Regions from separate parts of the Ruegeria meonggei genome, predicted to be linked through region 1. Evidence: riboswitches for the same ligand, from Rfam matches in the RefSeq annotation. Region 1 holds a riboswitch; each other region holds the start of a gene.
The links. A riboswitch is a leader RNA that binds a small molecule or an ion and turns the genes downstream of it on or off. The one in region 1 is predicted to bind cobalamin.

Region 1 (4,811 bases):
CCGCCACAAGGTTTTCGACCGTCGGGTACTTCGGCGCAAGCTCGGGAATATCACCACGCAGAGTGTCGAATTCCGGGCTGGTCTTGTACCAGCCGGTGATGCCGGTAAGACCGACGATTTTGTCCTGCAGGCCCAAAGCAAAGGCCATGTCGGTCATGTTCATGTCATGCACGACCAGCCGCTCGGGCTGAGTTTCGAACACCAGCGGCTCGCCGCAATTGTCAACTGTGACCTCATGCGCGGCAGCACCGGTCGCCATGGCTGCGACCAGCGCCACGGACCAGATGTGTTTCATTTGGGAAATCTCCTTCAGTTAATGTGAAACAGGGGTTCTTCGGATATCAAGCGCCGGGACAACCCGCCCGTCGTGCTGAAAGCACAGGTAGTCGACGCCAAATGTGTCGCGGACCCGCTCGGGGGTCAGCACTTCGGACACGGGACCAAATCCGGTCAGCCGTGTGGATTTCATCAACGCCACATGGGTGGCGAATTCGGGGATCATCACCAGATCGTGGACGATCATTACAACAGTGATGCCCAGATCGGCGACCAAGGACAGCATTCGCCCCTTGGCGTCCGGGTCGAGGTGGTTGGTCGGCTCGTCCAGAAACAAAAGCGACGGGTTCTGCGCCAAAGCCCGGGCGATATGCGCGCGCTGCCGTTCGCCCCCCGAAAGCACCGCCATCCGTTTGTCGGCCAGGGCGCTAAGATTAGTAAGTTTTAGAATTCGACCCAAGTCCCGCGCGTGATCCTCGGCGGCGCGGTCAGCGCGGATGGGGATCTGTCCCAGCGCGACGTAATCGCGCAATCGAAGACGGCCATCCGGAAGCTCTTGTTGGCTGACAACGGCAATCATCCGGGCACGCTCTTTCGCGGTCATCTGGCGAAGGCTGCGGCCCTTGATCAAAACATCGCCCAGCGCCAGTTCATTCGCCCCACACAGAAGGTTCAATAGCGTTGTTTTTCCGGCCCCGTTCGGCCCGGCAATCGCCAATATCGCCCCGTCCTCCAACCCGAAGGATACCCCCTGCAGCAGGACATCACCGTTCAACGCATAATACTCCAAATTACGCGCTGTCAAAAACGCCGAACCCGTCATGACGGCACCTCTGAGCCCAGGCATGGCATTCGGGACAGAGTTTTCGTCATCAGCCCGCGCGGTCGGTCCGTGGCATTGGTCCATCCATCGGCGCTGTTGCTATATTGGAGCGCAAATGCGGCCAACGCATCCATGTCCTGCGTGGTCTGTATGTCGCCGAACAAGTACTGGGCTTTGCCAACAGCCTGGAAACCCACGGTTGTTGGCCGATCACAGCCGGCCATGCAGGCGACAGTCCGGATGGCGAACCCACCGGGCAGCTTGCCTGTCAGCGCACCGCGCAGATCGTCATTGGTCAACGCGCCTGTGCAGGTCGAACAGATCAGAAGGAAATGGTCAGATGTGTCTGGCATTGCCCGCCCCGATCAGGTTCAAGAGCAGACAGTCGGTGCCAGTCGTGCAAACACGCGTCAGACGTGCCATCAATGCCTCCTTCCAGGACGCCCCGCCCCGGGTTGGTTAAACAAATGATGGCAGGTCTCCTGACTTGCGGGTCGTCGCTTGGCCATCCTTCCCGGCACTGGGGCCAGTGGCTGTTTGGCGTCGCTTGCCGCTTACAGTTGCGGGGGCAGTCACGGATTTGGCGCCAATTGGCGAACCGCACCGTATTCCCTTTTCATCCCTTGGGCGCACCATCGGGAACCATCTGAAGATTGAGTGCCCGAGAAAGACGAATGCGTCAATACAGAAACGAAGTATGAGGAAATACCGTTCCTGATCGGCGCGGGTTGATGGCATGGAAAAACGCGACCGGCGGTAACAGATAGGCCCCTTCATCCCGATCCGTCTGGTCGCATCAATCCGAAGCGGCCAGGCCCATCTGACCTTCAACCTCTTGCAATTTCACGATCGCCTTTTCTGACCCTGGTCTCTTTATAGCCGACCCAAATCCTCCGCATTCCTGACAACAAAGGCGGGCTACTTCACCAAAGGGGCGTTCAGACTTTTTAAGCTGGGTCGGTCCGCATGATCACCTGATCCCCCCGATGCAGAGGTATTTCAGCTCGAGGTAATCATCCATTCCGAACTTTGATCCTTCGCGGCCAAGCCCGGATTGCTTGACGCCACCAAATGGTGCGACCTCGGTTGAAATCATGCCGGTATTGATTCCGACCATGCCGGTCTCGATTGCCTCGGCGACACGCCAGACCCGGGACAGGTCATTGGCATAGAAGTACCCCGCCAGACCGAACTCAGTGTCATTGGCCAGCGCGATCACCTCGTCTTCGGTCTCGAACCGGATCAGAGGGGCGATAGGGCCAAAGGTTTCTTCGCGCGAAACTTTGGCGCTGGCGGGCACATCGGCCAGCAAAGTAGGCTCAAAGAATGTACCTTCAAGCCTGTTTCCGCCGGTAATAACGCGCGCGCCCTTGCTCAGAGCGTCTGACAGATGCTCCTGCACTTTGGAAACAGCAGCCTCGTTGATCAGCGGGCCGCTGGTCACGCCTTTGTCCATGCCATTGCCCGACTTCAAACCCTTGATGGCGGCGGATAATTTGTCGGTAAAGGCGTCATAGACACCGTCCTGCACATAGATGCGGTTGGCGCATACGCAGGTCTGGCCATTGTTCCGAAATTTGGCGATCATGGCGCCTTCGACTGCCGCATCCAGATCAGCGTCGTCAAAGACGATGAAAGGAGCATTACCTCCAAGCTCCAGCGACATTTTTTTGATCGTGTCAGCCCCCTGTCGCATCAGAATCTGCCCTACGCGGGTGGAACCGGTAAAAGTGATCTTGGCGACTTTCGGGTTGGCACACATCTCTTGACCGATTTCGGCAGCGCGCGAATTGGGCACCACGTTGAAAACGCCAGCGGGCATGCCAGCACGCTCGGCCAACACTGCCATGGCGAGGGCAGACAGCGGCGTCAGCTCGGCCGGGCGCGCCACAAAGGAACAACCAGCCGCCAGCGCCGGTGCGACCTTGCGCGCAATCATCGCATTGGGAAAATTCCAGGGCGTGATTGCACCGACCACGCCGACAGGCTGTTTCAGCACAACGATACGCTTGTCAGGCTGATGGCCCGGAATGGTGTCGCCGTAGACGCGCTTGGCCTCTTCTGCAAACCATTCGATGAAGGACGCGCCATAGACAATCTCGCCCTTGGCTTCGGCCAGCGGCTTGCCCATTTCTGCGCAAAGGATCATACCCAGATCATCCTGTGCCGCCATCATCAGATCAAACCACCTGCGTAGGATGGCGGCGCGCTCTTTGCCGGTTTTCGCAGCCCAGGCCTTTTGCGCCGCATGGGCTGCATCAATGGCCCGTTTGACATCTTCCACCGCGCAATCGGCCACCTGTGCGATCACCTCACCGGTGGCCGGATTGGTGACATCAAATGTAGTGGCGGCCCCGCGCCAAGCGCCGTTGATAAAGGCGCGGGATTCCAGCAGGGACTTATCCTTCAGGTTCATGCCTTTGCCCCTTTCACTGCATTGATTGAGGCTTCGAGGATATCCAGGGCTTCGGCAAAGATTGCGTCCTGAACGGTGATCGGCGCCAGAAAGCGGACCACATTGCCATAGGTGCCACAAGTCAGCAGGATCAGGTTGCGCGTCAACGCTTCGGCCCGCACCGCATTTGCAAAATCCGCGTTGGGCGCAGAGCCATCAGCCGTGTTGAATTCGCAAGCAATCATAAAACCGGGGCCACGGATATCTGCGATTTCCGGCACATCGGCGCGGATCGCCTGCAAGCGCTGTTTGAGACGTGAACCCAACTCATTTGCCCGTGCGCAAAGGTCTTCCTCTTCGATCACATCCAGCACCGCGTGTGCCGCTGCAACGCCCAGTGGGTTTCCACCATAAGTGCCGCCAAGGCCGCCGGGATTAGCCGCATCCATGATCTCTGCCTTACCGGTCACCGCCGCCAGTGGCAGGCCGCCAGCCAGACCTTTGGCCATAGTGGTCAGATCCGCGGCAACGTCATACCGGGACATAGCAAACATGCTGCCCGTGCGGGCAAAACCGGTTTGAACTTCGTCCGCGATCATCACGATGCCATGCTGGTCACACAATGCGCGGATATTCTGCACCAGCTCTGCAGGCGCGGGGTAGAAGCCGCCCTCGCCCTGCACCGGTTCAAAGATGATCGCTGCAACGCGGGCGGGATCCAGATCGGATTTGAACAAGCCGTTGATCGCCGTCATAGCGTCCGTGGTGGACACATCATGCAAATCGACCGGGAAGGGCACATGATAGACATCGGGCATCATCGTTCCAAAGCCCGCCTTGTAGGGTTGGACCTTTCCGGTCAGGGCCATGCCCATGAAGGTGCGGCCGTGAAACCCGCCACCAAAGGCAATCACAGCCTGGCGACCGGTTGCCGCGCGTGCAACTTTGATCGCGTTTTCTACAGCTTCCGCGCCGGTTGTGACAAAAACGGTTTTCTTGTCGAAATCACCGGGCACAGCTTCGTTCAGGCGCTCTCCCAGGCGGATGTAATTCTCGTAGGGCACAACCTGATGGCAGGTATGGGTGAAACGCCCCAGTTGCTCGTGAACAGCCGCTATCACCTTGGGATGGCGGTGACCGGTATTGACCACGGCGATCCCGGCGGCAAAGTCGATATAGCGGTTGCCCTCGACATCCCATATCTCGGCATTTTCCGCACGATCAGCATAAATTTGCGTCATCATTCCGACACCACGGGCGATTGTGTTGTCGCGGCGAATTGCGATATCTGCGTTGTTCATTTTGTGCATCCTGTTG
Region 2 (4,811 bases), 2.1 Mb from region 1:
AGCCGCAGAAACCTGCGGACGTCAGGATATGAGGCCGTTTGTGGACAAGTTACGCCTATTGATCTGCAGCAGTTGCGCGGGTGCGCGTGACCTCGCAGCCGAGGCACTGGTTGTGCAAACCGCACTCACCCAAGCCGGGCTTGAGGAACGGGTTGAGTTTGCCACACATGCCTGTTTCAGCAGTTGCGCCGAACCGACCGCACTGGCGCTGCAAAGTGCGGGGTGTGCGTCGTATGTGTTTTCCGGGATCAATGTGGTTGCAGACGCCGGGGACATCGCCAAGACCTGTCAGACCTATCTGGACAGCCCCAAGGGCTGGATCGAAGACGCCCGGCCTTGCGGGCGGCTTCGGATGTGTTTGCGTACGCGAATTCCAGCGCTTTAGTCGACCTGAACGGTGACCACCGCGCGGACAGGCACGTTGTCGACGGTCAACGGGCTGTGACTGTTGGCGTTCAATGAAACTTCGACCTCGACCGCGCCTTTGGGTAAGGCTGGAATATGCATCCAGTTGCCGTAAAGTCGGCCAAGTTTTTCACCGTTGATGTAGACGTGCGCATGACCTTCGCCGTCTTTATCTGCCGCCGACGCGCTTTCCGGAGCGAACCGGAAATTCTGCGGCATCACGTGCAGGTTCCAACCGGCCATAGGATCTGGAATCACTGCAATCGCAACGCTGGGCGCATCCGCACCTGCAGGCAGGTTCACAGGGGTCGAGTGGTCATGTGCCATCGCTTCGGCCTGTACGCCGCCGTGGTGGGCCGGGTCGCCATGGTCGTGGCCATCAAAAGTTACGCCATTGGCGGCGGCCAGAACAAATCCGGCCCCGCCGCCGAACACCAGTCCGATGGCAAAAAGGGCAAGTGAGCGTGCCATTTTATTTCCTTGAAAACAAAAAGAAACGCGCCGGGGAATGCCCGGCGCGCGTATTTCTAAATCAGGCCGTCGCCGCAGCGCGCTTGCCTTCGCTTTGCCAGAAATACCCGGCAAAAGCGCCAACCAGAACCCAGGCAACCAAGCCAATGCCAAAGGCGCGGGCCGCAAACAGGGCGCCGATTTCGGTCGGGACCGGGCCGGTGAATACGTCCGGCTCGGGCGCGCCGATCAGGTGCGGGGCCATCAGCAGGGCAGCTGCGATCACATAGCTGATCAGATTGCTGCCAAAGGCAATCAGCCACAGCGCCACAAGCGCCGCCGCAACAGTGGCAAACCACCAGACCTGTCGGGCATAGACGTCAGCCGCGGCAACGCCCGGCACTTCGGGTGCCAAGGTGAAGCCGGGTGCCAGATGGAACGCGACAAATCCCGCCAGGCCCCACAATACACCGGTGCGGCCATCGATCGTGTGACCTTGTCCTTCAGCCACCGACATCAGCGCAACCATCACCAGCGCGTAACCGGTATAAGTCAACATGGTAAAGATGACGCTCAGCGCGTCGCGGGTCAATTCTGAGAACATGCCCGGCAGTTCGGGATGGGCGGACACCGCCTCTGCTCCGAAATGCACCAGCTCTCCGGATTCATATAGTTCCGCGTGCAGTAAGACAGGTTGCACAAAGACCAACTGCAGCAAGGCGGCAATCAGCCCCGCTGCAGCACCAGCGAACAACGCGCTGGTCAGAATACGACTGAACATGGTCTTAGTGGCAGGGGAAGCCGGTTGCGTGACGCACGTCATGTGCGGCGTCATGCAGCGCTGCGGCCTGAACGTGACCCGTCAGCGTGATAAGGCCCAGACCCAAAACCACTGCGAACATGACCGGAAAAAAGCCTGTGCGCGCGGCGGATGCTGTTTTTGTTTGTGTTGCCATTACTAGTTCTCCTCTGCCGTCGCACCCGACGGCTGGTGTTACGATTTACGCCTGGCAGGTCTCCTGGCTTGCGGGTCGATGCCTCTGTTCGCCTTCCCCCTGAAAACAGGAGTGGCTGGTTGAACAGGAGCTCTCCGCTTACAGTCGCGGGGGCGGCTCTGGACTTGACTGAACGGGCAGTCGCACCAAATTCCCTCTTAGCATCCGGATGTCTCCGGCGGGACCAGACGTCTCCATTTAGCCGCTATGCCTGCAAGGGCGCAATCGTCATTTGCGACCTTTCAGGTCAGATCACGCGCTTTTTCAGCAAATAGATATCCATGATCCAGCCATGATCCGTACGCGCCCGCGCCCGCGTTTCCAGAATCTGCACGGCCACGTCGGCCAAGGGTCCGCTGATCAGCAGTTCCTCTTTCATGCCCACGTAAGCGCCCCACCAGATGTCATAATCCTGCATTTCAAGGTTTTGAAAAGCGCATTCTCCATCCAGCATCACCGCTACTGTTGTGGCATCTGGTGGCCAGCCCTCATCCCGAATGCGCCGTCCGGTTGTCACGACATAGGGCGCGCCCAGATCATTAATCGGAATCGCATGTGCTGCCGTCAGTGCCTGTAGGGCGGTGATGCCGGGAATCACCTGCGTCTGCGGTTTGGGGGTTAGCCGTGCGGCGATTCGCAACGAACTGTCGTACAAAGACGGATCGCCCCAGATCAACAGGGCCACATTGCGCGCTTGCGGATGGGCCGAGATCGCTTTCTGCCAGCGCAGGGCAATCGCGTCGTGCCAGTCGTCCACCCCGCGCAGATACCCGTCGTCGGCGCGCCGCTTGGGTATGTCAAAATAGGCAATCTGTGGCGGCGTGTCGGTGACCTGAGTGATAATCTCCTCCCGCAGCCCGACAAGATCGGCTTTGTTCTCGCCTTTTCGAGGGATCAGGATCAGGTCCGCGGTCCGAATGGCCCGCGCCCCCTGATAGGTCAAATGGTCGGGGTTGCCGGTGCCAATGCCGATCATGGTCAGGTCAAACATTGCCGACCTCAGCCAGCGGGCCATAAAGGATCAGCGCCGGGGCAGTGCCGATCTCGGTCTCCAATTGTGCGGACAACGCACTAACGGTTGCACGGTGCAGTTTCTGATCCGGGGTCGAAACGGATTCAGCCATCATTGCCGGAGTATCCAAGGGCAAGCCATGCGCATGCAGCGCTTTCACCAGCAAAGGAAAAGTCCGCTTGCCCATGAATACAACTGTTGTGGCATCAGGATCGGCCAAAGCGGGCAGGTTCAGGTCTTCGGGCAGTTTGCCGCTGACGTCATGGCCGGTCACAAACTGAACCCGCCGGGCTGTCAACCGTCGGGTCAGTGGAATGCCCGCCGCTGCAGCCGCTGCCACAGCCGAAGGGATGCCGGGTATGATCTCATAGTCGATCTCGGCCGCGCGCAGCGCCGTCAGCTCTTCCTCCAGCCGCCCGAACAACCCGCCATCGCCGGACTTCAACCGAACCACGCGGGCGCCGGTTTTGGCATAGTCCACCAGCAACCGGCTAACGTGATTCTGTTTGGGCGAGGGGCGTCCGGCGCGTTTGCCGACGCCCACCAGGTCGGCGTCGTCACGCGCATGGCTCAGGATCGGGCCGCTGCTGAGGTCGTCGAACAGCACAGCATCCGCCTTCTGCATCCGGTCCACCGCTTTCAACGTCAACAACTCGGGGTCTCCGGGGCCCGAGCCGACGAACGAGACAAAGCCACTCATGCCGAGGCCTCCGCGATCAGGTGAAAGAAGGTACCGGTCACATGGCCGCGTACGGACCCGGTCTGTGGCCCTTCTGCGCCTTCGGCGTCAAACACCCGCGCCAGCGCAGCGTCAGGCTGATCGAGGATCGAGGAATAGTGGAACTCATGCCCACGCAAACCAAACCCCGTCGAAAACCCGGGCATCGGCGCCAGCAGTTCCGCCCGACGGTATCCAAGGTTGAACTTGCGTTTTTCGTATGAGGTCACCAGCCCCAGCAGCCCTGCCATTTCATGTCGAACGCCGTCCTTGTCGACCAGCGCCTGGCCAAGCGCCATATACCCCCCGCATTCACCATGCACCGGCTTGGTTTCTGCGTGTTTGCGCAGCCCGCCCAAAAAGGTTCCGGCCGCAGCCAATGTACCTGCATGCAATTCAGGGTATCCACCGGGCAGCCACACCAGATCGGCATCTGGTGCGGGGGCCTCGTCCGCCAAGGGCGAAAAGGGCAGAATTTCAGCCCCAGCGGCCCGCCAGCCTTTCAGCAAATGCGGATAGGTGAACGAAAACGCCGCATCCCGGGCCAGCGCGATCCGCTGGGCAGGCGGGCGCGGCAGCGCGGCTGACGATGGCCCACTGGGGCCTGAGGAAGCCGCCTTTTTGATTGCCTCCAAATCCACGTGTTCCCGCAGAAAGGCTGCATAACCGACAATCGCACTTTCCAGATCGGGGTGCTCGACCGCCTGGATCAGGCCCAGATGCCGCTCGGGCAAAGTCAGATCACCACGACGTGGCAGCACACCCAGCACCGGCATACCTGCACGTTCCATGCCCAGCCGTGTCAACCTCTCATGCCGAGGGCTGGCGCAGCGGTTCAGGATCACGCCCGCAAATGGCAAGTCCGGATTGTACATCCGAAACCCCAGCGCCGTGGCTGCCGCAGATTGTGCCTGGCCACCCACATCCAGCACCAGCACCACAGGCCAACCCATGCGCTGCGCGGTTTCAGCGCTGGAGCCATGGCCCAGTTCCCCGGGTTTGGCGACGCCATCAAACAGACCCATTGAGCCCTCGGCGACCACAATATCGGCCCCATCCGCCTGAGCGGAAATCGCACTCAGCAGCGGGTCGCCCATCGCCCAGCTGTCCAGATTGAACGAAGCCCGCCCAGCCGCAGCCCGGTGAAAGGCCGGATCGATGTAGTCAGGGCCGCTCTTGAACGGTTGTACAGTCAGCCCGTCTTCGGCCAGCGCGCGCAGCAGGCCTAGCA
Region 3 (4,811 bases), 2.1 Mb from region 1:
GGTTGCCCGGCCGCCCAAGGTTGGTAGTTTGCGCAACAACTGAGAACTTATCAGGGGCGTGCTCTTCCCAACCAACAGACCATAAGCTTTACGCGCCTACAACTTTTGAATGTAATGAGCGCGCTCGCAACACACAGGTGCTCTATTGTGTTGGTCATCGACTGGATCGTACTTCGAAAGCTGCGATGAGTTCCGACAAAACCCATTGCTCTGCTCTGCCGCGCGCCTCAAGCGCAACTGCTGCGGATTTGTCTTCCAACATACCCTTGACGATTAGCGCACATGCAAGCGATAGCCGTTCGGTTTCCTCGTTCGAAAGCCTCTCCAAGGGAGGCACTTCGCGCCTATCCTCAATGGTGTCCCGAAGGTAAAAGTACAGCATTCTGTCTTCGATAGCCGCAGCCGTTAAATTGCCTACCCGCATACGCGCCATCACGTCGCTTAGTTCGCCCTTGACAGCGCCTAACATGACTTCTTGCCTCTGATAGGCTGAGTTACTCAATATACTGAGGCAAATATCTTCGTCACCGCTACCGAAAGTGCCATCGCCGACCAACTGGTCTAATCCACTTTGGGTTCTCTCAATACCTGATTGCAAAAGGTCTTCCGCTTGGCCTGTTGTTGGTACTGTACACGACAATCCCAAGTACAACGCTAGCGTCGGTACCAGACTTCTCTTTCTCACGACTATTTTGAACTTTCGTGCACGTTTTGTAATTTGTTAGGCTCAGCCGCTTCAATGGCATGAAGTATGTGCTTTAAGAGCTTTTGGTCTAGGTTCATCAGAAAATTCCGACGAATTTTTGCGCGTGCCTATCTATTATCGTTTTCGGATGCACTTACCCCGTACCCCTTCACACTTTTCACGGGTATTCCGTGTCTTCTTAGACCTACCTATTTCAAGTGGCCAGCCCTGCTTTGCACACATTGATGCAGTATCCAAAGTACAACTTTGATACCTTGGGGCCAATGTGTAAGAACACACACACTATCCATCGAAACAGGCAGCACTATGAAGTACTTATCTAAGATCGCAGCAATTTGCTCACTTACAACGCTCATAGCATGTGGGGGAACGATGCAGGGAGTTGTGCGTGGCGAGGGTACCCGTGTTCAATTCCAATATGAGCAAGGTATGGATCGCGACTACTATGAAACAACCCTTGATGGTGAACACTTCAAGGGGCAGGCCGTTTACGCAAATGCAAGCAGCGGTACAGGGGTCGGCTTTGCCAATGGGACAACAGTCCCCGTCTTCACGTCAACAACAACGGGCAACCTCGTCGCTGTGATGTTTGGAGACAAGGGCTCAACTATGCGATGCGATATGAACTACGCGGACAGTTCTGGCTTTACGTCTATGGGCGGCGTGGGAGTATGCCAGCATAGCGATGGCCGCGTGATTGATGTTATGTGGTAAAGTTTACCGGAATGCCGGGATTGAGGGTTGGCTATTGACAACATTCGCACTGACTTGCACGTTTTGCGACACAAAGTGAGACACACAAGCCAACCCTCACCCCGATAAACTGGGCAATTCAATGGCTTAGAAAAATGGTAGCGGGTCCGGTACTCGCCTCCATTTCCTCCCAAATCACGGACTTGGCTCTGTGGTGGTCGGGAAAGACACAAAGTGGGGCACGGAATTTTGTACATTTGCTGGCCTGCCCCTCTCTTTGATGAGCAAAAGCGGGCTAAAACAGGAAAAGCTCTGTGTAGGTGGATACCTCCGCCTGAGGCGCTTTCAGGAATACTGGTTCAGACCACGAACGAGCTGAGGTGAGCATGCCAGAAAGTGCTATCCAGCGCGAAACAAAGCTCGTCGGCAACTCTTAACGAAAAGACAAATAGTCGCTGCCGATGGACAACTGAAGGAAACACGGTGGTTTCCGATGAACCTCGCTTCAAAATTTACTTGAAAACACTGTGTGGCTGGCAACAAATGCCGCTGGTTGACCTTTGCTGGTCGCTTTTCTGACCTCGCAGAAATCTACCCATCTCTCATGCTTGACAAGCCCCCTACCCGTGCCGCATGTCCCTTGCGTTGGTGTCCATCTTGCGATGGATGAAAAGGGAATGCGTCAGCGGGACAACCGTCAAACGCAGCCGCCCCCGCGACCGTGACCGGAGAGGGTGCCCAAAGCCACTGGCCTGACAGGCCGGGAAGGCGGGACATCTGCCAGAGGACCGCCTCTGACATCCGCAAGCCGGGAGACCTGCCAACACCCGAAGATGAAACCGGACGGGGTGTTCCGGTGTCGGGTCCATGTGCAAACGCGTGGCCCGCATGAAACCCCGTCCCCCACAAAGAGGAATTGGGGGGATGAGAGACATGACCGAGACCACACCAGTTGAATTGCTGGTCTGCACCACGTGTCGTCGCGGACTGCCTGTCGAGGACGACGCGCAGCGACCCGGCGCCTTGCTGCACAAAGCACTGGAACAAGCGAACCTGCCCGATGGCGTGACCCTGAAGCCGGTCGAGTGCCTTTCGAATTGCGATCAGGGTTGTTCCATCGTCCTGCGCGGTGGGCCAACACGCTGGACCTTTGTCTACGAAAACCTGACCGAAACCGAGCACGTCGAAACGATTGTCGATGGTGCAACCAAATACTTGGCTGCCGAAGACGGTTTGGTGAAATGGCGCGAGCGCCCTGAACATTTCCGCAAAAACTGTGCGGCCCGTATTCCCCCGATTGGAGCCCTGAAATGAGTACTCTTGAGAAACTTCCCGTCACCGTGATCACCGGTTTTCTGGGCGCAGGAAAAACCACACTTGTCCGCCACCTGATGCAAAACCCAAAGGGCAAGCGGCTGGCCATTGTGGTTAATGAGTTCGGTGACGTTGGGGTCGATGGCGACATCCTGAAATCCTGTGCCATCCCCGACTGCCCGGCGGAAAACATCATGGAGCTGGCCAATGGCTGTATCTGCTGCACCGTGGCTGATGACTTCATCCCTACCATCGAGGCGCTGATGGCACTGGAGCCGCGCCCCGATCACATCCTGATCGAAACCTCGGGTCTTGCCTTGCCCAAACCATTGCTGAAAGCGTTTGACTGGCCTGATATCCGCTCAAAAATCACTGTTGATGGCGTGATCGCGCTGGCCGATGCCGAAGCAGTCGCCGCTGGCCGCTTTGCACCCAATGTCGCGGCAGTTGACGCCCAGCGCCTGGCCGACGATTCGATCGACCATGAAACGCCTTTGTCCGAGGTGTTCGAGGATCAAATCTCTTGCGCTGACATCATTCTGCTGACCAAGCCCGATCTGGCCGGTCCAGAGGGTGTGGCGAAGGCCAAAGCGATCATTGCGGCAGAGGCTCCGCGCTCCCTGCCCGTGGTCGAAGTCGCCGAAGGCGCAGTGGACGTACGTGTGGTTCTGGGGCTGGAATCCGCTGCCGAAGATGACATGGACGCACGTCCCAGCCATCACGACGGCCATCACGATCACGAGCATGATGATTTCGAAAGCATCATTGTCGAATTGCCGGAACAGGTTGATCCAGCCGAGCTGGTCGCCCGGATCGAACGTCTGGCCAATGAGTTGAACATCCTGCGGGTCAAAGGCTATGCCGCCATTCAGGGCAAGCCGATGCGCCTGTTGGTGCAGGCCGTTGGTGCCCGTGTGCGTCATCAGTACGACCGCCCGTGGGAAGCGGGTGAAGAGCGCCGTTCGCGGCTGGTTGTCATTGCCGAACATGACGACATCAAAGAGGCCGCAATCCGCGATATCCTCGTGGGTGTAGCAGAGGCCGCCGAATAGAAATGCACGTCGTCTTCCGCGAAAGCCACGGGTTAGAAGAGACCGAGACCCCAACCGATCTGGGCCAGAGCCCAGCGGAACTGGTGGTGTTGTCGTTCTCGGACAGCGACCTAGGCGCTTTCGCGGCAGGCTGGCATCGCGGTGGTGGGTCCGAGGGACGGATGCCGACGATGCGGCTGGCCAATCTGACCGCGCTGAAACATCCGCTGTCCGTCGACACCTATGTCGAACAGACGCTGGAGGGCGCCAAAGGCATCCTGATCCGTCTGATCGGCGGCGTGCCCTACTGGGCTTACGGGTTGCAGCAGGCGCTGGCGCTGGCGCAGAGCAAAGGCATCGCCTTGGCTGTCCTGCCCGCCGACGGGCGTGAAGACACACGGCTGGACGAGTATTCCACCCTGCCCGTCTCGACCCTGCGGCGTCTGGCGCATTTGTGTGACACCGGCGGCGAAGTAGCAGCTCAGGCTGCTCTGGCACAGATGGCTCTGGGGGCTGGGCTTTATGCCGGACCGGTCATGGGGGCCAAAACAATCCCCGAATGCGGTGCATGGTGCCCGGATCGTGGGGTCATCCCGGTCGACAAAGCCTTTACCGGAGACGCGAAACGCATTGTTGTGACGTTCTACCGGGCCTACCTGACTTCGGCGGATACCGCGCCAATCGCAGCGCTGATCCACAGCTTGCGTACCCGTGGGTTTGACGCGGTCGGGGTATTCGCGCCTTCGCTGAAAGCGCCTAACGCCGCTGCGTGGCTGCGCGAACAAATCGTCGCGCTGGCCCCTTCGGCGATCATCAACGCCACCTCGTTCTCGGGCAAAGGCGCGTCGGGCACCTCTCCTCTGGACGCCGCCAATGTCCCTGTGTTCCAGGTCGCGCTATCCACGGCACGCCGTAAGGCCTGGGCCGAGGCGGAACGGGGCCTGTCCCCTGCCGATCTCGCCATGCACGTGGTGCTGCCCGAAGTGGACGGGAGGATTTCGGCGGGTATCGCCTCGTTCAAAGAACCGGGCAAACGCGACCCATATCTGGAGTATTCCCGCTTTGCC

Region 2: it holds a riboswitch for cobalamin, as region 1 does, so the genes downstream of both, SJY13_RS00940 (CbtB domain-containing protein) here and SJY13_RS11090 (DUF1636 family protein) in region 1, are expected to answer to the same signal.
Region 3: it holds a riboswitch for cobalamin, as region 1 does, so the genes downstream of both, SJY13_RS01010 (DUF1636 family protein) here and SJY13_RS11090 (DUF1636 family protein) in region 1, are expected to answer to the same signal.

Annotation. Positions count from the first base shown of each region.
Region 1 is NZ_JAXHBT010000001.1:2,273,938-2,278,748, forward strand. It holds gene SJY13_RS11080 (ABC transporter substrate-binding protein) at 1-295, opposite strand, end outside; gene SJY13_RS11085 (ABC transporter ATP-binding protein) at 314-1,123, opposite strand; gene SJY13_RS11090 (DUF1636 family protein) at 1,096-1,452, opposite strand; cobalamin riboswitch at 1,555-1,761, opposite strand; gene SJY13_RS11095 (NAD-dependent succinate-semialdehyde dehydrogenase) at 2,070-3,515, opposite strand; gene SJY13_RS11100 (4-aminobutyrate--2-oxoglutarate transaminase) at 3,512-4,795, opposite strand.
Region 2 is NZ_JAXHBT010000001.1:187,887-192,697, forward strand. It holds gene SJY13_RS00925 (DUF1636 family protein) at 1-385, shown strand, start outside; gene SJY13_RS00930 (hypothetical protein) at 382-876, opposite strand; gene SJY13_RS00935 (CbtA family protein) at 938-1,636, opposite strand; gene SJY13_RS00940 (CbtB domain-containing protein) at 1,641-1,811, opposite strand; cobalamin riboswitch at 1,848-2,054, opposite strand; gene cobF (precorrin-6A synthase (deacetylating)) at 2,098-2,841, opposite strand; gene cobA (uroporphyrinogen-III C-methyltransferase) at 2,834-3,562, opposite strand; gene SJY13_RS00955 (cobyrinate a,c-diamide synthase) at 3,559-4,811, opposite strand, start outside.
Region 3 is NZ_JAXHBT010000001.1:201,358-206,168, reverse strand. It holds gene SJY13_RS01020 (hypothetical protein) at 155-469, opposite strand; gene SJY13_RS01015 (hypothetical protein) at 1,136-1,420, shown strand; cobalamin riboswitch at 2,029-2,238, shown strand; gene SJY13_RS01010 (DUF1636 family protein) at 2,333-2,713, shown strand; gene cobW (cobalamin biosynthesis protein CobW) at 2,710-3,765, shown strand; gene cobN (cobaltochelatase subunit CobN) at 3,768-4,811, shown strand, end outside.